DNA from 4 places in the Ensifer sp. Root423 genome. Region 2 is predicted to be linked to each of the others. Evidence: riboswitches for the same ligand, from Rfam matches in the RefSeq annotation. Region 2 holds a riboswitch; each other region holds the start of a gene.
The links. Region 2 has a riboswitch for thiamine pyrophosphate ahead of thiD (bifunctional hydroxymethylpyrimidine kinase/phosphomethylpyrimidine kinase). Riboswitches for the same ligand answer to the same signal wherever they lie in the genome.

Region 1: another riboswitch for thiamine pyrophosphate. It lies ahead of thiC (phosphomethylpyrimidine synthase ThiC); the one in region 2 lies ahead of thiD (bifunctional hydroxymethylpyrimidine kinase/phosphomethylpyrimidine kinase).
Region 3: another riboswitch for thiamine pyrophosphate. It lies ahead of thiB (thiamine ABC transporter substrate binding subunit); the one in region 2 lies ahead of thiD (bifunctional hydroxymethylpyrimidine kinase/phosphomethylpyrimidine kinase).
Region 4: another riboswitch for thiamine pyrophosphate. It lies ahead of thiO (glycine oxidase ThiO); the one in region 2 lies ahead of thiD (bifunctional hydroxymethylpyrimidine kinase/phosphomethylpyrimidine kinase).

The regions. Positions count from the first base shown of each region.
Region 1 covers NZ_LMEG01000043.1:199,966-205,897, forward strand. The annotation lists gene ASD01_RS26235 (Zn-dependent hydrolase) at 1-344, shown strand, start outside; gene ASD01_RS37315 (hypothetical protein) at 517-1,050, opposite strand; gene thiC (phosphomethylpyrimidine synthase ThiC) at 1,489-3,312, opposite strand; TPP riboswitch at 3,403-3,531, opposite strand; gene ASD01_RS26250 (sigma-54-dependent transcriptional regulator) at 3,629-4,993, opposite strand; gene ASD01_RS26255 (sensor histidine kinase) at 4,997-5,932, opposite strand, start outside.
Region 2 covers NZ_LMEG01000023.1:600,059-605,990, reverse strand. The annotation lists gene ASD01_RS22195 (ABC transporter permease) at 1-503, opposite strand, end outside; gene ASD01_RS22190 (ABC transporter substrate-binding protein) at 510-2,114, opposite strand; gene ASD01_RS22185 (hypothetical protein) at 2,226-2,762, opposite strand; gene ASD01_RS22180 (helix-turn-helix transcriptional regulator) at 2,898-3,122, shown strand; TPP riboswitch at 3,776-3,879, shown strand; gene thiD (bifunctional hydroxymethylpyrimidine kinase/phosphomethylpyrimidine kinase) at 3,996-4,871, shown strand; gene ASD01_RS22170 (glycosyltransferase family 4 protein) at 4,895-5,932, opposite strand, start outside.
Region 3 covers NZ_LMEG01000034.1:79,710-85,641, forward strand. The annotation lists gene thiP (thiamine/thiamine pyrophosphate ABC transporter permease ThiP) at 1-849, opposite strand, end outside; gene thiB (thiamine ABC transporter substrate binding subunit) at 857-1,885, opposite strand; TPP riboswitch at 1,937-2,055, opposite strand; gene ASD01_RS23980 (GNAT family N-acetyltransferase) at 2,191-2,676, shown strand; gene ASD01_RS23985 (thiamine diphosphokinase) at 2,761-3,411, shown strand; gene ASD01_RS23990 (ABC-F family ATP-binding cassette domain-containing protein) at 3,415-5,241, shown strand; gene ASD01_RS23995 (MarR family winged helix-turn-helix transcriptional regulator) at 5,401-5,904, shown strand; gene ASD01_RS24000 (multidrug effflux MFS transporter) at 5,901-5,932, shown strand, end outside.
Region 4 covers NZ_LMEG01000043.1:58,855-64,786, forward strand. The annotation lists gene ASD01_RS25605 (thiamine phosphate synthase) at 1-374, opposite strand, end outside; gene ASD01_RS25610 (thiazole synthase) at 371-1,144, opposite strand; gene thiS (sulfur carrier protein ThiS) at 1,148-1,345, opposite strand; gene thiO (glycine oxidase ThiO) at 1,342-2,313, opposite strand; TPP riboswitch at 2,475-2,595, opposite strand; gene bioB (biotin synthase BioB) at 3,020-4,036, shown strand; gene ASD01_RS25630 (8-amino-7-oxononanoate synthase) at 4,033-5,178, shown strand; gene bioD (dethiobiotin synthase) at 5,175-5,813, shown strand; gene ASD01_RS25640 (adenosylmethionine--8-amino-7-oxononanoate transaminase) at 5,810-5,932, shown strand, end outside.

The DNA.
Region 1 (5,932 bases), on a different contig from region 2:
TCGAAGCGGCGCTTGCGGACTTTCTGGTGCGCATCGGCGCGGAAGAGGGGGTAACGATCTCGGTCGAGCGGCTGGCACGCTTCCAGCCGGTCGCCTTCGATCAGGGCATCGTCGCAGCGGTCGAGGCTTCGGCGAAGGCGCGAGGCCTCAAGAGCCGGCGCATGACCTCGGGCGCCGGTCATGATGCCCAGATGATCGCCCGCATCGCGCCGACGGCGATGATCTTCGTTCCGAGCCGCGACGGCATCAGCCATAATCCGCGCGAACACACGGAGCCGGATGATCTGGTCGCCGGCGCCAACGTGCTGCTCGATGTGGTCGAGCGGATGGTGAGTGGTCGCTAGAGGGCTATAGGGCTATAGGGACGTTGCGCGTTCGTTGATCGAACGGGATCGATAGCGCGCCTCCCGCTGCTCCGTCATGCCAGGGCTTGGCCCAAGCATCCAGGCGCAGACGCTTCTATGTCTGCGATAAACAGCACACGGCATCCTTCCGCGCGACGAAGCAGACATCTCTTCAGGGCTCTGTTCTGGTGTGACCCGCGCTTTTGCGGGATCCCGCATCGCTCTTCTGCCGGGTGGAAGACTCTGGCCCGCTCCCCTCGGGAGGCTCTTCCGGTGTCCGGCGAAAAAGATTGAGGAAACTGCTGCCGCCGTGCCATACGCTGCCGGTTGGTCCGTAATCCCGCCCGTCGCGCGAAGAGGATGAGTGGCGCTCGCTGTCTCCGCCGCTCAGGCCGCTTCCGTCGATGACGCCGCCTCCACCGCCAGCCCCGGTCCCGCCGGGCTCGCCGCCCACGCCGCTACCATCGCCGGAGCCCCAATCGCCGCCACCCTCTGTGCCGTTGCTTCCGCCGCTCCCGACGTTTTCGCTACCTTGGTCGCTGCCGCCCGCGGCACCTTCACCATTCGTGCCGCCGGCATCGGCGTCGTCCGCATGGGCAGCGGAAATCCAGGAAAGGCCCCCGGCAAAGCCCCGGTCACCGTTGAGGCGCGGCAGATCTCCGCCGAATGCTGCAAGGGCTCCTATGGACAAGGCCGTCAGTCTCAACAGGCATGTCCTCAAGTCATTCTCCTTGTGCAAACGGCGTTCTTGCGTGCGCGGGTACAGTTCGGCTGCCCGCCGCGAATGAATTTCGCCGACAGCGACTTTTGCGTGCGCCTTGCATATCGTTCAATCGATGTGGGGACAAGCTATTGGGGGGACGGGCGACACGGAGCGCAAGGTGCGGGCCTCTGGCGGCGGCCACGACATACAGATGATCGCCCTCATCGCTGAGGCGTCGCGAGAGGGACAGAGGACGTTGCATGTTTGTTGATTGAACGGGGTCGTTGGCGCGCCTCCCACCCTCCGTCATGCTCGGCTCAAGCCCAAGCATGACGGAGGAGGAGAGCCTTGGCGATCGCCGCTTCCGCTTCCGAGGCGGGAGGCGCAGCCCTGAGTGAACTGAAGGGGCCGTGACTGGCCCCTTCAACGAGTCTCTGTCGTCTACTCGGCCGCGCCAGCCGCCCCTTCCACCGGCATATAGAGGTCGCCGCCCTCGCGGTATTTCGCGGCCATTGCCTCCAGGCCTTCCTTCTGCGCTTCTGCGCGGATGTCGTGCGAGATCCGCATCGAGCAGAATTTCGGGCCGCACATGGAGCAGAAATGCGCGACCTTGTGCGCTTCCTTCGGCAGTGTCTCGTCGTGGAAGTTACGGGCCGTCTCCGGGTCGAGCGAGAGGTTGAACTGGTCCTCCCAGCGGAATTCGAAGCGCGCGCGCGATAGCGCGTCGTCGCGCACCTGGGCGGCCGGATGGCCCTTGGCGAGATCGGCGGCATGGGCGGCGATCTTGTAGGTGATGACGCCGACCTTGACGTCGTTGCGATCGGGAAGACCGAGATGCTCCTTCGGCGTGACGTAGCAGAGCATGGCGGTGCCGAACCAGCCGATCATCGCCGCGCCGATGCCCGACGTGATGTGGTCGTAGCCGGGCGCAATGTCCGTCGTCAGCGGTCCGAGTGTGTAGAACGGCGCCTCGCCGCAGACGGCGAGTTGCTTGTCCATGTTCTCCTTGATCTTGTGCATCGGCACGTGGCCGGGGCCTTCGATCATCACCTGACAATCCTTGGCCCAGGCGATCTTGGTGAGCTCGCCGAGCGTTTCGAGTTCGGCGAATTGTGCCGCGTCGTTGGCATCGGCGATCGAGCCGGGGCGCAGGCCGTCGCCGAGCGAGAAGGAGACGTCATAGGCGCGGCAGATGTCGCAGATTTCCTCGAAATGCTCGTAAAGGAAGCTCTCGCGATGGTGATGCAGACACCACTTGGCCATGATCGAGCCGCCGCGCGAAACGATGCCGGTGACGCGATCGACGGTGAGCGGGATGTAGTGCAGCCGGACGCCGGCATGGATGGTGAAATAGTCGACGCCCTGTTCAGCCTGCTCGATCAGCGTGTCGCGATAGACTTCCCAGGTGAGGTCCTCGGCAATGCCGTTGACCTTTTCCAGCGCCTGGTAAAGCGGCACGGTGCCGATCGGAACCGGTGAGTTGCGGATGATCCATTCGCGGATGTTGTGGATGTTGCGGCCGGTCGAAAGGTCCATGACGGTGTCGGCGCCCCAGCGCGTCGCCCAGACCATCTTTTCGACCTCTTCCGCCATCGACGAGGTGACGGCGGAGTTGCCGATATTGGCATTGATCTTCACCAGAAAATTACGGCCGATGATCATCGGCTCGGATTCCGGATGGTTGATGTTGGCAGGCAGGATCGCGCGGCCGCTGGCAATTTCCTGGCGCACGAATTCGGGTGTCACGTGATCGGGGATGTGGGCGCCGAAGCTCTCGCCGTCGCGGACTTTCGCACGCGCCGCGTCGCGGCCGAGATTTTCGCGGATCGCCACGAACTCCATTTCCGGCGTGATGATGCCGGCGCGGGCATAGGCAAGCTGGGTCACTGGGCGGCCGCCCGTGGCCTTCAGCGGCGCATGCTGGAACGGGAAGGTCGGTGTCAGCCTGTCGCCGCTCACAAAGCCGTTGTCCTCGGGGCGGACCACGCGTCCCTCATAGGTTTCCACATCGCCGCGGTCGACGATCCAGTTGCGGCGCAGCCGCGGCAGGCCGTCCTCGATGCGGATCTCGGCGTCGTCGGCGGTGTAGGCGCCGGAGGAATCATAGACCGTAACCGGTTGCTCGCCCGACGTCGGGTGGAGCGCAATCTCGCGCATCGGCACGCGGATATCCGGATGAAGCACGCCCGGCTTGTGGATCTTGCGGGAGGCGGGAAGCGGTCCTTGCGTGACGGTGAGGGCTGCGGGTTTGGTGGCAATATTCATGACGAGGCTCCAAGTTTGCAATTGGAGACCCAGTTCTGATGCCGGAAAGATGAAAGACGCTCCGCCAGATGCTGGACGCACGGAATCCTGGCTTCGATATCTGCACCGTCCCTACGCCAGTATGAACTGGATCAGGTTCAACGGGTCACTGCGCCACAGCCGGCAAGCCGGCCATCCAGCAGAATCTCAGCCCCTTGCGGGACCCCCCTGGTGAATGCCTAGATCATAGCCATCGATCGGCCCGGGTCGTCAAGCGTGAATTCGCCTGCCGACAAAGATGCACCTATTGCGTGTGGTGACGGATTCGGGTTTGACGCTAGCGGCCGGCCTTTTCCGGTGCGGCCCGCTCGGCGTAATCGGCACGGTTGATGCCGTGGCGCTGGAGCTTGTCGTAGAATGTCTTGCGCGGAATGCCGAGCGCCTCGATCGTCGCCTTGACGTCGCCGCGCTGAGCCCGCAACACCTCTTTCAGGATCTCCGCCTCGTAGCGTTCGAGCCGTTCCGGGAGTGCAAATCCAGGCTGTTCGGTGGGCGCAATCGGCTGTCCCAGCGGACCTTCGACACCAAGCGCCACGCGTTCTGCAAAGTGCGAGAGCTCGCGCACATTGCCCGGCCAGGCATGCGTCATCAGATGTCTCTGCACGGCCGATGTGACCACAGGCGCGTCGCGCTTGAAGCGCTCGGCCGCCCGGGTCAGGAAGTGCGAGAAGAGCAGCGGGATATCGTCTCGACGTTCGCGCAGCGGTGGGATCGACAGCGTTACGACATTCAATCTAAAGTAGAGGTCTTCCCGGAAATCGCCGCGCTGCGCCGGGTCGCCAAGATCGATTTTGGCAGCCGCGATGACGCGGATATCGACCGGACGAACCTGGTTGGTGCCAAGCGGCGTGATTTCGCGCGCTTCCAGAACGCGCAGCATCTTCACCTGAGTCGCCGGTGGCATCGCCTCGATCTCGTCGAGGAACAGCGTGCCGCCGCTCGCATGCTCGATCCGGCCGATGCGCTTCTTCAAGGCGCCGGTGAAGGCGCCCTGTTCGTGGCCGAAGAGTTCGCTTTCGATCACCGTTTCGGGCAGCGCCCCGCAATTCAGCGCCACGAAGTTGCCGTTGCGGCGTCGGCTCCAATTGTGGAGCAGCGTCGCCACCACCTCCTTGCCGCTGCCCGTCTCGCCGGCGACGAGCACGTCGACATCGGTATCGGCAATGTGCCGGATCGTCTGGCGCAAACGTTCCATGACCGGCGTCTGGCCGATCAGCGGCAGGTTGTCGCCGGCCGTCTCGGCGGCCCGTTTCAGCGCGCGGTTTTCCATCACGAGCCGGCGTTTTTCCAGCGCGCGATGCACGCTCTGCACCAGCCGGTCGGCGGCAAAGGGTTTGGGGATGAAGTCGTAGACGCCATCCTGCAGCGCCTGCACTGCCATCGGGATATCGCCATGGCCGGTCACCAGGATCACCGGCAGATCCGCGTCGAAAGCTTCGATGCGGCGGAAGAAGGCGAGGCCGTCGATGCCCGGCATGCGGATATCGCTGACGACGACGCCGTCGAAATTCGCATCCAGCGTCTTCAACGCTTCGGCAGCGCTGGCAAAAGGGGTAACGGCGAGGCCGGCGAGTTCCAGCGTCTGCGTCATCGCCTTGCGCAGATGGTTGTCGTCGTCGACGAGATAGACGGTCGGCTGCATCGCTCAGGCCCTCTTCAGGCGAACCGTGAAGACGGTGCCCCTGTCGCTGGTTTCGACGGTGATATCGCCGCCATAGTCGGCGACGATCTCCTTGGAGATGGCAAGGCCGAGGCCGAGCCCTTCATCCTTCGAGGTGTTGAACGGCGTGAACAGATCCTCGTGGATGTGCAGGGGAATGCCTGGGCCGTTATCGGCAACGACGAGCAAAACCGTCCCGGAGGGACCGTCCTCGCAGCGCACGCGGATCTCGGCGCCGCTGCGCGTGCCGAGCGCTTCCAGGGCATTTTGCAAAAGGTTGATCAGCACCTGCTCGAGCCGGATGCGGCTGCCGAGGACGCTGAGGCCATTTTCCGGCAGGTCGATGACGATCGCATCCATGCGGCCGGCAAAGCGGCTGCGCAGCAACATCATCGCCCCCTCGATCACGTCGCGCATGGGCGTCGGCTCGGCGACGAAGCGGCCCTTGCGAGCGAAGCTTCTGAGTTCGTCGGTGATGGTGCCGACCCGATCGGTCAGTTCGGCGATGCTGACAAGGTTCTCGACCGCGGTCTGCTGCTGGCCGCGTTCGAGGAAGGTGCGGGCGTTGTCGGCATAGGCGCGGATGGTCGCGACCGGCTGGTTGATCTCGTGGGCGACGCCGGCCGCCACCTGGCCAAGGATCGCCAGCCGGTTCGCCTGAACCAGTTCCTGCTGCACCGCCTGCAGCTTCTCGCCAGTACGCCGGTGGTCGGCGATCTCCGTTTCGAGATGATCGCGGGCAAGGCTGAGGTCATGTGTGCGCTCCGCCACGCGGGTCTCCAGCTCGTCGCGCGCGGCGCGATCGCGCGCAGACACCAGTGCCAGCGTCTGGCGGCGGCGCAGGAGGACCGCGGTAAAAGCGAGCAGCGGTGCGAGGAGGGCCAGGGCAATCAGCCGGGCCTCGCGGGTTGCCGCCGAGAT
Region 2 (5,932 bases):
CCACCGGAGGGAAACCAGCCGGTGAGGATGGCGCCGACGAGGATCAGCATCATCGCCAGCCAGAAAGACGGGATGCTGAGCGCCGAGACGCTGCCGTTCAGCAGGGTCCGGTCAAACAGCGAGCCCACGCGCCGGCCGGCAAGAAGTCCGAGCCCGGTTCCAAGCGGTGCCGCGATCAGCATGGCGATAAAGGCAAGTTCCAGCGTTGCCGGCAGTTTGCTCATCACCAGCGTGAAGGCCGGCTGATGATAGATGTAGGAGGTGCCGAAGTTGCCGCTCACGACATTGCTGATGAAGACGAGGTACTGGCGCCAGATTGGCTGGTCGAGGCCGAGTGCGATGGTGGCCGCCTGAATGTCCTCAGGCGTGGCAGTTTCGATGTTGACGACGTTGAAGACCGGATTGCCGACGCTGTGAATGCCGATAAAGCCGATCAGCGACATGGCGATGAGAAGCAGGAAAGCCTGTGACAGCCTTCCAAAAACAACCGAGATCATGCCCATCAGCGCTTACTCCGTCGCAGCAGTCGTCTGCATCGCCGTCGTCCAGCCGCGCGGATGCATGACGTAGGAGCCGATGCGCGGGCCGTAACCGACGATGTGGTGGAAGTGGTAAAGCGGGATGATCGGCTGGTCGGCCATCACCAGCTCAGTCGCCGAAGCCAACGCTGCATCGCGCTCCGGTCCGACGGCGATGCTCTCGGCCCTGGCCAGCTTCTCGTCGAAGGCGACGTTCTGATACTTGCCGAAGTTCAACGCACCGGTTCCGCGCTCCTTGTTCGGTGAAGCGAGCAGAGCGCGAAGGATGATGTCGACCGCCTCACCGGAGGTGCCGCCATACCAGACGGCATAGTCGCCGGCAGCGCGCTTGGTGTTGAACACCGAGAACGGCGCTGTCGAGGGCTGGGCGTTGATACCGATGCGGGCCCAGCTCTGGGCAATCGCCTGCAGGCTCTCGGCGTCGCCCGGATAGCGCCCGGCCGGTCCGGCAAGAACCAGATTGAAGCCGTCAGGGTATCCGGCCTTGGCGAGCAGCGCCTTTGCCGCTTCGTAGTCAGGCGCCTCAGGCAGAAGTTTGGCCGACGTGCCCGGCAGGCCGGTCGGAAACACCTGCGAGGCGGCGGTGCCATAGCCGGCAAGGATCTTGTCTGCGAGAATGCCGCGGTCGGTTGCAAGCGCCAGCGCACGCCGCACCTGCGGGTCCTTGAACGGGTTGGCGATCGGTTCTCCCGCCTTGTCGGTCACACCGGGAAGAGTGTCGCGGGCTACATCGAACTGCACGAAGTTAATGCGGGCGGCACCGACGCTGGCAATCCAGGCGCCGCGCTGCTTCAGACCGTCGACATCACGGGCGGGAATGGCGTCGGCGACGTCGACCTCGCCGGTGCTAAGGGCAGCCACGCGGGCGGCCGGGCTCTCGATGACCCGGAAGCCGACCGTCAGCCAGGCGGGCTTGCCGCCCCAATAGGCGTCGTTGCGCACCAGCCTCAGGCTCTCGCCGGAACTCCAGCTCTCGAACCGATAGGGCCCCGTTCCCACGGGTGCGGCACCGGAATTGAGCGCTTCGGTGGTCTCAAAGCCTTCCGTCGGCTTGTTCATCATGAAGATCGAGGAGAAGGTGAGCGGCAGGGTGGGGGCGGCACAGCTGGTCTCGATGACCACGGTCAGCGGATCGGATGCAGAAACCGCCTTGATGCCGCTGACAGAGGAGCGAAAGCCACCGCTCGGGGGCTTCAGGAAGTCCCGGATCCGCTCGATCGAATAGACGACATCGTCGGCATCGAAGACCGCGCCATCATGGAATCGCACCCCGTCGCGCAGCTTGAACTCCCACTGGGTAGGGGAAAGCGCGCGCCACGAACTGGCAAGCCCGGGCTTCAGCTCGAGACCCTCGTCCTGATAGACGAGCCGTTCATAGATGTGGGAGAGCAGCGACGTGTTCTCGTTGAGATTGGCGTAATGCGGATCGAGCGTCATCAGCTTGTAGGAGGTGGCGATGCGCAGCTCGCCTTGCTCCTGCGCACGTGCGGGCGTCGAGATCAACGACGCGCCGAGCGAGACGGACACGAGAAACGCCGCTAGCCGACGCTTGCGAAAAGGTCTTCCCAGTTTCATGTGTTAGTTCCTTGTTGTTTTTGACAGAGTCAGAGGCTCGCGCCGAAGGGGCTTCGGCGGGGGGGGAAATCAAAGAATTGTGTGAGCCTTCAACGGGCGGATTGCTCAGCCTCAAGCTGGCTGACGTTCGCGTTCTGGCATTCGACCGAGCCGAGCGTCGACCGGATCGATCCGGAGGAGATCAGCGATCACCATCCGGATTTGCGCCCAGGGTTCGTCCACACAGGTCGACGAAGGCTGGCCGCGGTTCACGATCGCGTCGAGTTTGGCGATGACGCCTGGGAGCGACGCCACAGGAACCGGCCACAACGCTTGGGCGGCCAATTCCTCCGCCAGCGCTGCGCGGTCCTCGTCCTCGAGCGCGTCGTTGTAGGCGCTGCGTCCATCGCGCTCAGCTGAAGACGACAGCTCGCCTGAGAACAGGGCGGTCTCGAGCTGTTGCTGATGGCGGGTCGATTCGCTCAGGCGGGTCCAGGCGGCACGCCAATGCTGCCAGGCTGCGACCGCAGGGTCATTGGCACAACCGCTAAACCCTGGCTTTCGATGGGCCGCAACGTGCGGATATGTGGGTAAACACGCCGGTACCGAGGAATGAAAATCTCCTCGCGTGACGGTAGGCAAAGTTCTGCTATTGTCGGAATCAGCCATGATCCGAGCTCCCTATAGCTTGGTTTTGGTCAGATCGAGCAGGTGTTACCGCACCTGTTCGATCGCCGGGTCATTCTTCCTACAAAATGTCTGAAGTCAATCAGAAAGTTTGCCTTGAGTAACTTACTTCTTACGATGGAGCAGTGCCGTGGAGCACGGGCAATGTTGGGCTGGAGCCAGGCAGAGCTCGCCAAGGCGGCAAACGTGTCTCGCCAGACTATCGCCGATTTTGAAAGGGGAGCTCACGTACCGATCGTCAACAACCTCGCAAGCATCGTAGCGGCGTTGGAGAAGGCAGGAATTGAGATTATTCCGGCAAATGGTGGCGGCGTAGGCATCCGCTTCAAACGGTCATCTTAAGTAGGTGGATGACTGGCTCTTCTGCAGGCGATGCGCTTCACAGACGCACAAATACGCGACGCTCGTGTGCTGCTGAGGTGGAGCGCTGAAGGGCTCGCCAACGCAACTGTTATCGGAGTAGCCACCGTAAGCCGAGCAGAAACTGGAGATGGAGCTGCATCCCTAACATGCGATCCGGCTACCAAAGAGGCAACGCTCGCCAACTTTAACTGGAGCCCAGATTGGCGCAGAGCTGGCGATGCAGCCAGTGTGCGTCCGTCCATTTCGGCGAGCGGAAGCGGAATACTGATATCCAGCTACTCCTCCATCGAACTCACGTTTGATACGCAATGCTCTGGAAGCAATGGTGCTGACCGGAGTTGGACAGCTATTCCAGCTTTGCGCGATTGTTGACTCAACACGACCGAAAGTCCGGAATCGAGGCACACTAACCGTGCACAATCGCGTGAGGACACTATGAATTTCCACAGCCTGTGTCATCAATACATTCGTCTGTGAAGTCGAACGCTCAGACGGAAGGTCCCTTCAGCTCCAAAGCCGATAGGGGCCTTCATTTTAGGAAGCTTCATCAACAGTGAGGATTGCGCCTCGAACTGGCCTGCTTGTCACAGGGTTCCAACGGTTGACACCCCGGCCCACGCTCCCCTAGCATCAATCCTGCCGAGGGGCGCGCAGTCACTGTGCTGAGATGGCGGCGAGCCAGACCCTTGAACCTGATCCGGATCATACCGGCGTAGGAACGGCAAGGGGCCTTTCAGCTGACCAGTCGTCTTTGCGCTTTCGTCCGGATCTCCGTCAATTTCCGGAGGCCGCTTTGCTCGTGTCTGATGTTAACTTAAACCGAAAGGGCTCAAGCCTCATGCAGGTGGGCCGATGACTGCGATTGCCGTTACCATCGCAGGCTCGGATTCCGGTGGCGGGGCGGGTATTCAGGCAGATCTGAAGACGTTCTCTGCGCTCGGCGTCTATGGCGCCAGCGTGATCACGGCGGTCACGGCGCAGAACACCCGTGGGGTATCTGCGGTGGAGGATATCTCCCCGACTGTCGTTACGGCTCAGATCGACGCGGTGTTTTCCGATCTTACGGTCGGTGCGCTGAAGGTCGGAATGGTGTCTCGGCGCGAGACGATCGGGGTGATTGCCGCCGGTCTTAAACACTATGGCCAGCTGGCTGTCATCGACCCGGTGATGGTGGCGACCTCCGGCGATCATCTGATGCGCCCCGACGCGATCGCGACGCTCAAGGAGGAGTTGTTGCCGCTGGCGCTCATTCTGACGCCGAACCTGCCCGAGGCGGCGCTGTTGACCGGACGCGCAATCGCCGAAACCGAAAGCGAGGTCGCGCGTCAGGCGGAGATGCTTCTGAAGCTCGGTGCGCGTTCAGTTCTGATGAAGGGCGGCCATGCCAAGGGCAAGGACGCGATCGATATTTTCTATAGCGGGGAGGACGTCCTCAACCTGTCACGGCCGCGGATCGAAACAAGGAATGATCACGGCACCGGGTGCACGCTCTCGGCAGCAATCGCCTCGGGGCTTGCCAAGGGCATGCCAATTGACAATGCGGTTGTGGCAGCCAAGGCCTACTTGCATGCCGCTCTGGGGGCGGCCGATGGCCTGACCATCGGCCAGGGGCATGGGCCGGTGCATCACTTTCATCATTGGTGGGGCAACGACAAAGAGTCGGGCGCCGAGGCTTCGAACGTAGCCGAAGCCCAGGCCGCTCTTGGTCGTTCTTCGCGATCTGGCTGAGCAGTGTGGGCTTCGGGTTTACCTCAGGCCACTGCCGCGCTCGGCAGGGCCGGTTGCTCGCCCTTGAGCATTTTCCGATAGAGCGCCACATGTTCCCGCGCGCAATCGACATGGCTCGTCGGTCGCCGAAGTGTCGCACGCAGATTGTCCCATGCCCGCGAGGCGGCCAAGACGTCGATCAGGCGGTCGGCCAGATCTTGGGCGCTCCCGGCGCGGAAGTGATAGCCGTCCAGCCGGTCGCGGACCTTTTCGGCCATGCCGCCGATGTCGGAGCAGAGGATCGGCCGGCCATGATGCAGTGCTTCCTGGATGACGACGGGGGAATTTTCCCACCAGACCGAGGGCATCACCACCCAGTCAACCGAGCGCATCAGCCGCGGCATGTCCTGGTTCTGGTAGGCGCCGTAGAAGCGGACGCGACGACCGGCGTCCTCGATCAGTTTTGCCACCTTCTCCTGGTAGTCCTTCGGCTGACGCTCGAGGTTCCCGCCAAAGATCATCAGCGAGGAATCATCGCCCCAAATGTCGTCGGGCACCCGTGATACCGCGTCGATTAACACGTGAACGCCCTTGAATGGCGTCATCTGCCCGAAATAGGCAAAGCGGTTGCGTCGCGCCGTCGGCGACGGCAATTCGCGGGCCGGCGCCTTGTCGCCCATGACGATGCCGTTCTCGATCACGAAGATCTTAGCGGCTTCGAGCCCCCATTCGACATAGCGGTTGGCGAGAAAGGCACTCGGCGCGATGAAAGCGTCGGCGAGATTAAGCATGCCGCGCACGAACTGCTCGCGGCGAACGAAGCGCGACACCGGGATTTCGGGGAAGCACGTGTGGCAACTGATAGGTGAGGCGCCGTTGCAAAGCTGGCCCGAGGGGCGTTTCACCATTTGCCCGTGATTGTGGCAGATCGGCAGATACTCATGGAACGTCACGACGATGCGTGCCTTGGGCAGGGCATCACGAACGGCATAGAGCGCTTCCAGGCCGAAGCCGAGAATATGATGGAAATGAATGACATCCGGCTTGATGTCGCCGACGAAGCGCAAGAGGTCGCGGCGGAT
Region 3 (5,932 bases), on a different contig from region 2:
TGACGCGCCATCGAAACGGCGCACGGTGCGGCCACCGGTCATGCCCTCTTCCGGCTCGGTCGCCAGATGACGAAGCAGGAGCAGCAGCAGGCCGGTCATGGCGATCTGCAGGGCTGACAGCGCGATCGCGCGCGGCGGATCGAAATCGAAACGCAGCGCCTGGTAGATCGCCACTTCGATTGTGCTGGCCGCAGGCCCGCCGCCGAGCGTCAGCACGAGGGTGAAGCTGGTGGCGCAGAGCATGAAGACGAGGCCGGCGGCACCCGGCAGGAGGCCGCGCAGGACGGGCCATTCGATGAAGCGAAAGAGTGCCCGTGACGGCATGCCGAGATTGGCGGCGCTGCGCCAGTATTCGGCGGGGATGCGTTCGAGCCCGGCCAGGAACAGGCGCGCCGCAAGCGGCATGTTGAAGAAGACGTGGGCAAGCAGGATGCCGAACAGGCCGTAAATGCTGACGGGCTGCGCGAGGCCGAGCCAGCGCAGGCCGGAATTGAGGAAACCCTGCCGCCCCCAGATCTCGATCAGCCCGAGTGCGCCAACCAGAACCGGCAGTCCGAGTGGCAGCGCCATCAAGCGCAGCAGCCAGATGCGGCCGGGGAACTGCGGCCGTCGCGCCAGCGCCCGGGCGACGGGGATGGCAAAGAGCACCGACAGCAACGTCGAGAGGGTCGCCTGCAGCAGCGTGAAGCGGGTGACGCGCCAGATGTAGGCGTCAAACAGCGCATCGTCGCTTGCGCCGCCCGTCAGGCTCAGCAAGGCGACGATCGCAAGACCGACGAAAAGGACGAAGACGCCGAGGCAGGCTGCCCCGGCGACCACTGTCATGCGATTTTCGCGCAGTGCGAACAATCCGGCCTCAGTTCTTGCTCATGGCGGCAAGCCATTCGTCGATCCAGGCCTTGCGGTTCTTGGCGACTTCCTCCGAGGGCAGGAGGAAGGTGTTTTCCGGCTTGACCAGCTTATTGAAGGCGTCCGGCAGCGGCTCCTTGGTCGCTGCGACCGGCATCATCCAGTTCGTCGTCGGGATGATCGACTGGAAGTCCGGACCGGTCATGAAGGCGAGGAACTGCTTTGCCAGTTCCGGCTCCTTGGCGTTCTTGGTCATGCCGGCGACTTCGATCTGGATGTAGTGCCCTTCGGAGAAGGCAGCGGCCTGGTAGCGCTCGGTGTTTTCCGCGACCATGTGGTAGGCCGGCGACGTGGTGTAGGACAGCACCATCGGCGCCTCGCCCTTGGTGAAGAGGCCATAGGCTTCCGACCAGCCGGGGGTGACGGTCAGAACGCGGTCCTTCAGCTTCGTCCAGGCGGCACCCGCCTCATCGCCATAGACGGCCTTGACCCAGAGCAGGAGGCCGAGGCCCGGCGTCGACGTACGCGGATCCTCGATGACGATCTTCTGCGACGGATCGCCTTCCACCAGCTCCTTCAGGCTCTTCGGCGGCGTCTTCAGCGTCTCGGTGTCGTAGACGACGGCGAAGTGGCCGTAGTCATAGGGCAGGAACGTGTCGTCCGAGAAGTTGCCGGGAACGGTGACGCCGGTTGCCTCGACGCCGTGCGGCACGAAGAAGCCCGTTGCTTTGGCTTCCGCAACGAGGTTGGTGTCGAGGCCAAGCACGATGTCGGCCTTGGAAGCCTCGCCTTCGAGCTTCAGGCGGGTGAGCAACTCGACGCCGTCGGCCACGCCGACATAGTTGACCTTGCATTCGCAGGTCTTCTCGAAGGCTTCTGCGACCTTGGCGCCCGGGCCCCATTCGGTGATGAAGCTCTCATAGGTGTACACCGTCAGCGTCTTGTCGGCGGCGGTCGCGGCGCCGGAGAAAACAAGGCTCGCGGCCGTCGCAAGGGCTAGCCGGCTAAAGAATTTAAGTTGCGATGAATTGGACATGGCGAGGACCTCTCTCCCAAAGTTCGTTGTTGCATGGGAAAAGGGCGTATCGATCCGATCGCGTCTAATCCCTCCGCCGGTATGAGCCGGATCAGGTTCCGCGGGTTGGCGTTTTGACGCCTCTCAGCCTCCGGCCGCAATGCGGTCGGGAGGCACCCCGTTAGAGCGGCAAGAGATTTACCGCTGCCTCGGTCCCATGGCAAGCGATGTTTACGGCGAAGCAAGGGGACGCTTGGCCAGCACAATGGCTCGTGTTTGCGTATGCCGCCAACTGCGCTACACAACGGCAGCGAGGAGGAAATGTCATGCCCGATATGCTTGTTCGACTTTATGCCCTGCCGGCTGAACCTCAGTCGAAGCTTGGCCTTGGCATCAGCATTCGCCGCGCCATGGCGCCGGAGCGCCGCCTGGTTGTTTCCTGGATCGAAAGGACTTTCGGTGCCGGATGGGCGGGCGAGGCGGAAGCCGCCTTTTCCTCCACCCCTACGCGCATGCACGTCGCTGTCCATGACGGAAAGATCGTCGGCTTTTCCTGCCACGACGTAACGGCACTCGGCTTCTTCGGTCCGACCGGCGTCGACGAAAGCATGCGCGGGCAGGGGATCGGTGAGGCGCTTCTGCTTGCAAGCCTCACGGCGATGCGCGAGGCCGGCTATGGCTACGCGATTATCGGCGGCGTCGGGCCGGCGAAGTTCTACGAGCGGGTGGCCGGCGCCGTCGAAATTCCGGATTCGACCCCCGGCATTTATGCCGGCATGCTTTTCCCCGATCCGGTGCCCGAGGGGCATTGATGGTCTGACCAAAATATCGAGAACCGCTCGTTCGACGGTTTTCTTCGTTTTCCTTCGGCGGTCCTTTGCGCTATGGGCTTTGCCATGTCTCGATCGACCTTCACCATTCTGCTTGGCGGCGCCCTTTCGCTGACCGACCGGCTGGCTCACCAGCTGGCCGCAAGTCGCTTCATTGCGGCTGACGGCGGCATGCGCCATGCCCGATTGCTCGGCATCGTGCCGGATGTCTGGGTCGGTGATTTCGACTCGACCGAGGAAGCCCTTCTTGCGGACTACGCCTCCGTCCCGCGCGAGCCCTATCCGGCGGCGAAGGCCGCGACGGACGGGGAGATCGCGGTCGAGGCGGCGCTGTCGCGTGGAGCCGACCGCCTGATTTTCGCCGGCGCACTCGGCGGCACCCGCAGTGATCACGCCTTCATGCACCTGCTGCATGCTGTTGCCCTTGCCGAGCGTGGCCTTTCCGTGTTGATGACCTCGGGCGAGGAAGAGGCCTATCCGCTGCTGGCCGGCTCGCTCGACCTTGATTTGCCGAAGGGCTGCCTCTTCTCGGTGCTCGGGTTGACCGAGCTTACCGGTCTTTCGATCGTCAATGCGCGCTATCCGCTCGACGATTTCACCTTGCCGTTCGGCTCGTCCCGAACCGTTTCCAACGTTGCGGAGGGTCCCCTTCGCTTCACTCTCCAGAGCGGTCGCGCCATTGTTCTCGCCCGCCCCTATGATCTTTCCGGAGCCTGAGCCTTGGCGCCTCCCATTCTGAAACTCGACGACATCTTCCTCACCTTCGGTGGCGCGCCGCTGCTAGCCGGCGCCAATTTTCAAGTCGAACCGGGCGACCGCATCTGTCTTGTCGGCCGCAACGGCTCGGGCAAGTCGACGCTGATGAAGATTGCCGCGGGTCTGGCCGAGGCGCAGTCGGGCGAAATCTTCCGCCATCCCTCCGCGACCATCCGCTATCTGCACCAGGCGCCGGATTTCGACGGCTACGACACCGTGCAGGCCTATGCCGAGGCAGGACTCGGCCCGAGTGACGATCCCTATCGCGTCGCCTATCTGCTGCAGCACCTGGGGTTGACCGGCGAGGAAGACCCGAAGCGCCTTTCGGGCGGCGAAGCGCGTCGCGCGGCGCTTGCCCGTGTCATGGCGCCGGAGCCGGATATCCTGCTGCTCGACGAGCCGACCAACCATCTCGACCTGCCGACGATCGAATGGCTGGAAGACGAACTGATCCGCAGCCGTTCGGCGCTCGTTCTGATCTCGCACGACCGGCGCTTCCTGGAAAAGGTCTCGACCGCGACCGTCTGGCTCGACCGTGGCCAGTCGCGGCGGCTCGACCGCGGCTTTGCCCATTTCGAGGCCTGGCGCGACGAGGTGCTGGAGGCCGAGGAGCTGGAGCAGCACAAGCTCGGCAAAGCGATCGAGCGCGAGGAACATTGGCTGCGCTACGGCGTGACCGCACGACGTAAGCGCAACATGCGCCGCCTCGGTGAGCTGCAGACCATGCGGGCGACCTATCGCGGCCACAAGGGGCCGCAGGGAACGGTACAGGCGACGGCCGCCGACGCCAAGGAATCGGGCAAGCTGGTGATCGAGGCGGAGAAGGTCACCAAGGCCTATGGCGAGCGTACCATCGTCGCGCCGTTCTCGATCCGCGTGCACCGCGGCGACCGCATCGGTCTGGTCGGCCCGAACGGCGCCGGCAAGACGACGCTTCTGAAGATCCTGACCGGGCAGATCGAACCGGGTACGGGTACGGTCAAGCTCGGCACCAATCTCGAAATCGCGACGCTTGACCAGAAGCGCGAAGACCTCAATCTCGACGAAACGCTGGCGCACTACCTGACCGACGGGCGCGGCGACAACCTGCTGGTCAATGGCGAGCAGCGCCACGTCACCGGCTACATGAAGGACTTCCTGTTCCAGCCGGAGCAGGCGCGCACCCCGATCCGCGAGCTTTCGGGCGGCGAGCGCGCAAGGCTGATGCTGGCGCGCATCCTCGCGCGCGCAACCAACCTTCTGATCCTCGACGAGCCGACCAACGACCTCGACATCGAGACGCTCGACCTCCTGCAGGAGATCGTCGCCGGTTTTGCCGGAACGGTGATCCTCGTCAGCCACGATCGCGACTTCCTCGACCGCACCGTCACCTCGACGATTGCGCCGGCCAATCCGGAGGCGCCGGATGGACGCTGGATCGAGTATGCCGGCGGCTATTCCGACATGATGGCGCAGCGCAAGGGCGCGATCGAGGAGAAGCGCAAGGCCGAGAAGGCGGAAAAGGCCAAGGCCGAGGCGGCGGCCCCTGTCGCCGAAGCGCCGAAGGCTGCCAAGGGTAAGCTTTCCTACAAGCAGAAATTCGCGCTCGAAAACCTGCCGAAAGAGATTGCCAAGGCGGAAGCCGAGGCTGCCAAGCGCGAAGAAAAGATGGCGGACCCCAATCTTTTCACAAAAGATCCAAATGCTTTTGCGAAGCTGGCGCAGGAGCTGGAAAAGCTGCGTGCCGACCTCGCTCGCATGGAAGAGGAATGGCTGGAGCTCGAAATGCTGCGCGAGGAGCTTGAGGGCTGAGACACAACAAAGACGGTCCCGCGCGGGATTGCGAAGGTAATACGTTGAATCCTTGCGAGTTTTACCGTTAAACTGGCAAGGGAAAGATGGCCTTCCGCGTTGAACGTTTTCACAGGGTATGATAAGTAAAACTTATTATATCACCTGTGAACGATCATGATGCCCTTCAAGCTAGAATCCGAAACCATTGGAATGCTTCTGACCGATGTCTCGCGCCTCTTGCGCGGGGCCTTCGACCGCAAGGTTAATGCCATGGATCTGGGCATCACGCCTGGCGAGGCGCGCACGCTGATCCAGGTGGCGCTCACCGAGGGCATCAAACAGGCCGAAATCGCCACACGCATGGGCATTGAGCCGATGACGCTGTCGGCCTATCTCGACAGGCTGGAGGCGAACGGGCTCGTCGCCCGCGTTCCCGATCCGGCGGATCGCCGCGCCAAGAATGTCGTCATCACCGAAAAGGCCGGTCCGTTGTTCAACGAGCTGATGACCGGTCTTCGCGAAATGATGGATGCCTATACGGAAGGGCTGGACTCGGAAGCGCGCGCGCTTCTCTGTTCCAACCTGCGCATCCTGCGTGACAATTTGCGTCAGCTCGATCCGTGCCTTGCCGGTAAGGAGACAGCGGAGAAGGCCGAAGTCCGGGTCGGAGCCGCGCAATGACGCGTCGCATGAGCGAGCGGCGCACAAG
Region 4 (5,932 bases), on a different contig from region 2:
GTCGGGTAAACCGGTCCGAGCGCGACATAGTCGGGCTTGGCAGCAAGTGCTGTCTCCAGTTCCGTCTCGTCATGGGTGCTGAGTCCGAGCTTCAGGCCGGCGGCGCGGATTGCAGTAAGGTCGGCCTCCGCCAGGTCCTCCTGGCCGAGATGGACGAAGTCGCAGCCTTCCGCGATCGCCAGTTGCCAGTAGTCGTTGACGATGAGCTGGCAGCCCTGCTCGTCGCAAACGGCCTTGGCCGCGCGGATCTCGCGGCGGATCTCCGCTTCCGTACGATCCTTGACGCGTAGCTGCACCAGCTTGACGCCGAGCGGCACCAGCCGCTCGATCCAATCCGTGCTGTCGACGATGAGATAGAAGGGGTCAAGTTTCACGCAAACACCGCCTTTCCGATGACGGGGGTGGAAGGGACGGCAAAATCGCGCGGTTCGAGCATGCCCGCCTCGAAGGCCTGCCGGCCGGCATCGATCGCGCCCGCGAACGCAGCGGCCATCAGCGCGGGCTTGGCGGCGCCGGCGACGGCGGTGTTGAGCAGGACGGCATCGAAGCCGAACTCCATCACCGTCGTTGCGTGCGAGGGCCGGCCGATGCCGGCATCGACGATCAGCGGCACATCGGGAAAGTTGGCCCGCATTGCCCTGAGCGCCTGGATGTTCTGCGGCCCCATGGCGCTGCCGATCGGCGCGCACCAGGGCATCAGCACCTTGCAGCCGGCTTCCACGAGCCGTTCGGCAACCACGAGATCATCCGTGGTGTAGGGAAAGACTTCGAACCCTTCGGCCGAGAGGATGCGCGCCGCCTCGACCAGCCCGAAGACATCGGGCTGCAGCGTATCGTGGTGGCCGATCACTTCGAGTTTCAGCCAGTTGGTGCCGAAGACCTCGCGCGCCATCTTGGCCGTCAGCACCGCCTCTGACACCGAGTGGCAGCCGGCGGTGTTCGGCAGCACGTGCACGCCGAGCGCCCGGATCAGTTCGAAGAAGGCGCCGCCCTGGCGGCCTCCGGCGGTTTCGCGCCGGAGCGAGACCGTGACGATCTCAGTGCCTGACGATCGCACCGCATCTTCCAGAACGGCGGGGGAGGGGTAGCGGGCGGTGCCGAGCAGCAACCGTGAGCGCAGGTCCTGTCCATAAAGCGTCAGCATGTCTCAGCCTCCTTTCATCGGCGAGAGAATTTCGATCCGGTCCCTGTCGCTGAGCGCATGACCCGAACGGTCGGCCCGGTGCACCAGTTCGCCGTTGACGGCGGTGGCGAGCCAGTCACCTTCGAAATCAAGGGCGGCCAGAAGCTCGGCGAGGGTGGTGACGGCGAGGTCGTGATCCTCGCCATTGACGGTCAGTCTCATGCGGCATCTCCCTTCAGGTCCTGCGCAAGCGCGAGGTCGGCTGCTTCCGCCGCCAGGGCCGGCGAAAGCAGGAAGCCATGGCGGTAAAGCCCGTTGATCGTGATGGTCTGCCCGGTGCGCAGGGCGCGCGGCAGGTTGTTGGCGAAGGCGGGGCGGACGCCGGCGCCGGTTTCGAAGAGGCGCGCTTCGCCGAAGGCCGGATGCAGCGCATAGGCGGCGTTCAGCAGTTCCATGAGGGAGCGGGCGGTGATCGGTCCGCCGTCATCCGTCTCGATCATCGTCGCCCCGCACATGAAGAGGCCGCCGCCGCGCGGCACGATGTAGAGCGGGATGCGGGGATGAATGAGCCTGACCGGCCGCGACAGCTCCACGTCGCTTGTCTGCAGGTAGAGCATTTCACCGCGCACGCCCCGCAGGCCCGGCGTTTCGCCGATGCGTGCCGCGCCGGCGCAGTCGGCGACGAGATCGTGGTGGCCATCGTCGCTCGTCTCATCGAGGAAGGTGACGCCGTGATCGACAAGCTTCTGCCGCAACCGGCTCAGCGCCCGGCGCGGGTCGAGATGCGCCTCACCGGGAAAAAACAGCGCCTCGCGGAAACGTCCGGCAAGTGCCGGTTCCAGCCGTTCGATCGCGGCGGCGTCGAGCCATTCGAAGCCGGAGGTGCGTGAGGCAAAGCGCTTGAGTTCGCCCGCATCCCGTGGCGGGGCGACGACAAGCGTGCCGTTTCGGGAAACCTCGCCTGGCAGGGCGTCGTCCCACCAGTCAATGGCGCCGATGCCCTTCGTCAGCACCACCTCTTCGGCGCTTTCGCGTTCGCACCAGGGTGCCAGCATGCCGCCGGCAAACCAGGAGGCCGCGCCGGCAAAGCCTGGTTTTTGCTCGACAACCGTCACCGCGACACCGCGGGCGCTAAGTTCATGCGCCAGACAGAGCCCTGCGACGCCGGCACCTTTGACGAGGATCCGCATGGCTCAGTGTTCCCGCGAGGCGTGGGCGGGCCGTCGTGAGGGAAGCGGGATGGTGTTGGCGGTGTGCATGCCGAGGCTCCGATTGTGGAGACCCAGTTCACGAGCGAAGGAAGGGGAAGGACGCCTTGCCGTTGAATGGTCGCGTGAAGGCGACGTTTGCGGCAGCGATGTCTGCACCGTCCCTACGCCAGTATGAACTGGATCAGGTTCAACGGGTCACTGCGCCGCGCAAATCGCATAGCAGAATCTCAGCCCCTTGGCGGGACACCCCTGGTGAATGCTCCAAGCTGACCGTTCGGGGCGGTTTTTGTCAAGAGCCAGCATTCGTGTGCGATGCGATCTCATATGCCGAAAAAATTATCTATAATTTGCGACGAGAAAGCGGAAGCTTTGGCGGCGTGATGAAAGGAGGTGGGGCAACCGGGTGGAGCGGGTCGAAAAACACCGGAGAAGCCCAGCCGCGCCCTTGTTTCTCGGGTGCGGTACGCCCGATTTCGGAAATGGGAGCTGCGACCGATTGATTGGTGATTGTTGCCCCGTCCCGGCGGTTTCCAGATTCACTCACGGTCAAAAATACAACCAGAAGGGCATTCGTTAACGGAAACTCTCCATCTGGGTGCTTGCGAACTTTGCTCGTCGATAAAATTATAGATAATATCAGATTCTATCTATTTCGCGTTTGCGATGACCTGGAGGACGAGCCGAAATGCTGGACGGAACCCTATCAACTGGCGCTAATTTTACCCCGGGCGACGCGGGCGAAGCCCGCTGGACCCAAGCGGAAGCTGAAAAAATCTATAATTTGCCGTTCAACGATTTGCTCTACCGCGCACACACGGTCCATCGTGCGCAGTTCGATCCCAACGCCATCCAGATGAGCCGGCTGCTCTCGATCAAGACCGGAGGCTGCGCCGAGGATTGCGGCTATTGCAGCCAGTCCGCCCACTATCCGACCGGGCTCAAGGCATCGAAGCTGATGGAGGTCGAGCGTGTGCTTGCCGAGGCGCGACAGGCGCGCGACGGCGGTGCGACGCGCTATTGCATGGGGGCCGCCTGGCGCAGCCCGAAGGACCGCGACATGGACGCGATCGTCGCCATGATCGGCGGTGTGCGGGCGCTTGGCATGGAAACCTGCATGACGCTGGGCATGCTGACGCCGGACCAGTCCGCACGGCTCGCCGAGGCCGGGCTCGACTACTACAACCACAATGTCGATACCTCAGAACGCTTCTACGGCGAGATCATCACCACCCGCAGCTTTGCCGATCGGCTGGAGACGCTCGCGAATGTCCGCGACGCCGGCATCAAGGTCTGCGCCGGTGGCATTCTCGGCATGGGCGAAACCGCCGACGACCGGATCTCCATGCTGGTGACGCTCGCCAATCTGCCGGTGCCGCCCGAAAGCGTGCCGATCAACATGCTGATCCCGATCCGGGGCTCGAAGCTGGCCGATGCAGTGCCCGTCGATCCGATCGATTTCGTCCGCACCATCGCGCTTGCCCGCATCCTGATGCCGCTATCGCATGTCCGGCTCTCGGCCGGCCGGACCGACATGAGCGACGAGACGCAGGCGCTCTGTTTCTTCGCCGGCGCCAATTCGATCTTTGTCGGCGAAACCCTGCTGACCGCCGACAATCCCGGCGAGGACCATGATGCGGCGCTCTTCCGACGCCTGGGGTTGAAGCCGATGGCTCCGGCGGCAAGGCAGGATGCGGCCGAATGACCCTGGGTCTGTTTGCGCGCTATGAGAAGACGCTGGAGGGCCTTGATCGCAAGGGCCGCCGGCGCGCACTTGCCCCCGCTGGCGGCCTGGATTTTACCTCGAACGACTACCTGGCGCTCGCCGCTTCGACGCGGCTGAAGGCGGCGATAACGGGTGCCATCGCGCGCGGCGTGCCGGTCGGCTCCGGCGGCTCACGGCTGTTGCGCGGCAATCACGAAGAACACGAGGCACTTGAGGCGGAAGCGGCCACCTTCTTCGGCGCGCAACGAATGCTCTTCTTCGGCAGCGGCTACGCCGCCAATGCTGCCCTGTTTTCGACGCTGCCGCAGCGCGACGACCTCATCGTCCACGATGCCCTGATCCATGCGAGCGCCCATGAAGGCATCGCTGCGAGCAAGGCCGATGCGGTTGCGGCAGCGCACAACGATATCGACGCCTTTGCCGATGCGATCGGCCAATGGCGCCGCGCCGGCGGCACAGGGCGCCCGTGGATTGCCGTCGAAAGCCTCTATTCGATGGATGGCGATCGGGCGCGGCTCGCCGACCTCTTAGCGCTTGCCGCGCAGCATGACGGCTTTCTCGTCATCGACGAGGCGCACGCGACCGGCGTCTTCGGGCCGGAAGGTCGCGGTCTCGCCGCTGAGCTGGAGGACCGGGAGAACGTCGTCATGCTGCATACTTGCGGCAAGGCGCTCGGTGTTTCCGGCGCACTGGTCGGAGCAAGCGCCGTGCTTTGCGATTATATCGTCAACCGCGCCCGCAATTTCATCTATTCGACCGCGCCCTCGCCACTCATCGCGGCCGCGGTGCGTGAAGCGCTCGCCGCCCTCGTCGACGAGCCGGAACGCCGCGCCGCATTCGACGGCCTCAGGTCTTTCGCCAACCGGGCGCTCGCCGAGGTGCTCGGCATCGAAGGCAGCGGCTCGCAGATCCTGCCCATCCCGATCGGTGATAACGGCCGAGCGGTCCGCATCGCCGCCCGTATGCGCGCCGAGGGTTACGATGTCAGGGCAATCCGCCCGCCGACGGTGCCGGAAGGCACTGCGCGTCTTCGGATCGCCATCACCCTCAACGTCGACCGGGCCGCAATCGTGCAGATGCTGCAGCAGTTGAAGATCGCGATCGCGAAGGAGCGGCCATGAAAACCCGTATTGTGGTCACCGGTACCGATACCGGCATCGGCAAGACCATCTTTTCCGCGGCGCTTACCGATGCGCTCGACGGTTGCTACTGGAAGCCTGTGCAGTCAGGGCTCGACGAAGAAACCGACAGCGAGACCGTCGCCCGGCTCGGTCGGTTGTCGTCTGACCGCGTCCTGCCCGAAGCCTACAGGCTCGCAACACCGGCGTCGCCGCACCTGTCAGCACGGATCGATGGCGTCACCATCGACCCGGAGCATCTTTCCCCGCAGGCGGTGGAACGACCGCTGGTGATCGAAGGCGCAGGCGGGCTTTTGGTGCCGCTGACGGAGCACACGGTCTTTGCGGATGTCTTTGCGCGCTGGTTGATCCCGGTGGTTGTCTGCGCTCGCACCGGGCTCGGCACGATCAACCACACCCTCTTGTCGCTCGAAGCGCTGCGCCGCCGCGCCATTCCCGTTCTCGGCGTCGCCTTCATTGGTGACGCGCAGGAGGACACCGAAGCGATCATCACGCGCCTTGGCGGGGTGCGCCGGCTCGGGCGGCTGCCGCGGCTCGACCCGCTGACGCCCGACCGCCTGCGCCACGCCTTCGCCGAGAATTTCAACATCGCCGATTTTCGAGGGATGCCGGCATGAAGAGCTCCGCCGTCTGGTATCCCTTCACCCAGCATGCCCTCGAACCGGCGATGCGCCGCATCGTCGGCACCGAAGGAGCGTATCTCGTCGACGAAGATGGCGCGTCGATCCTCGATGCG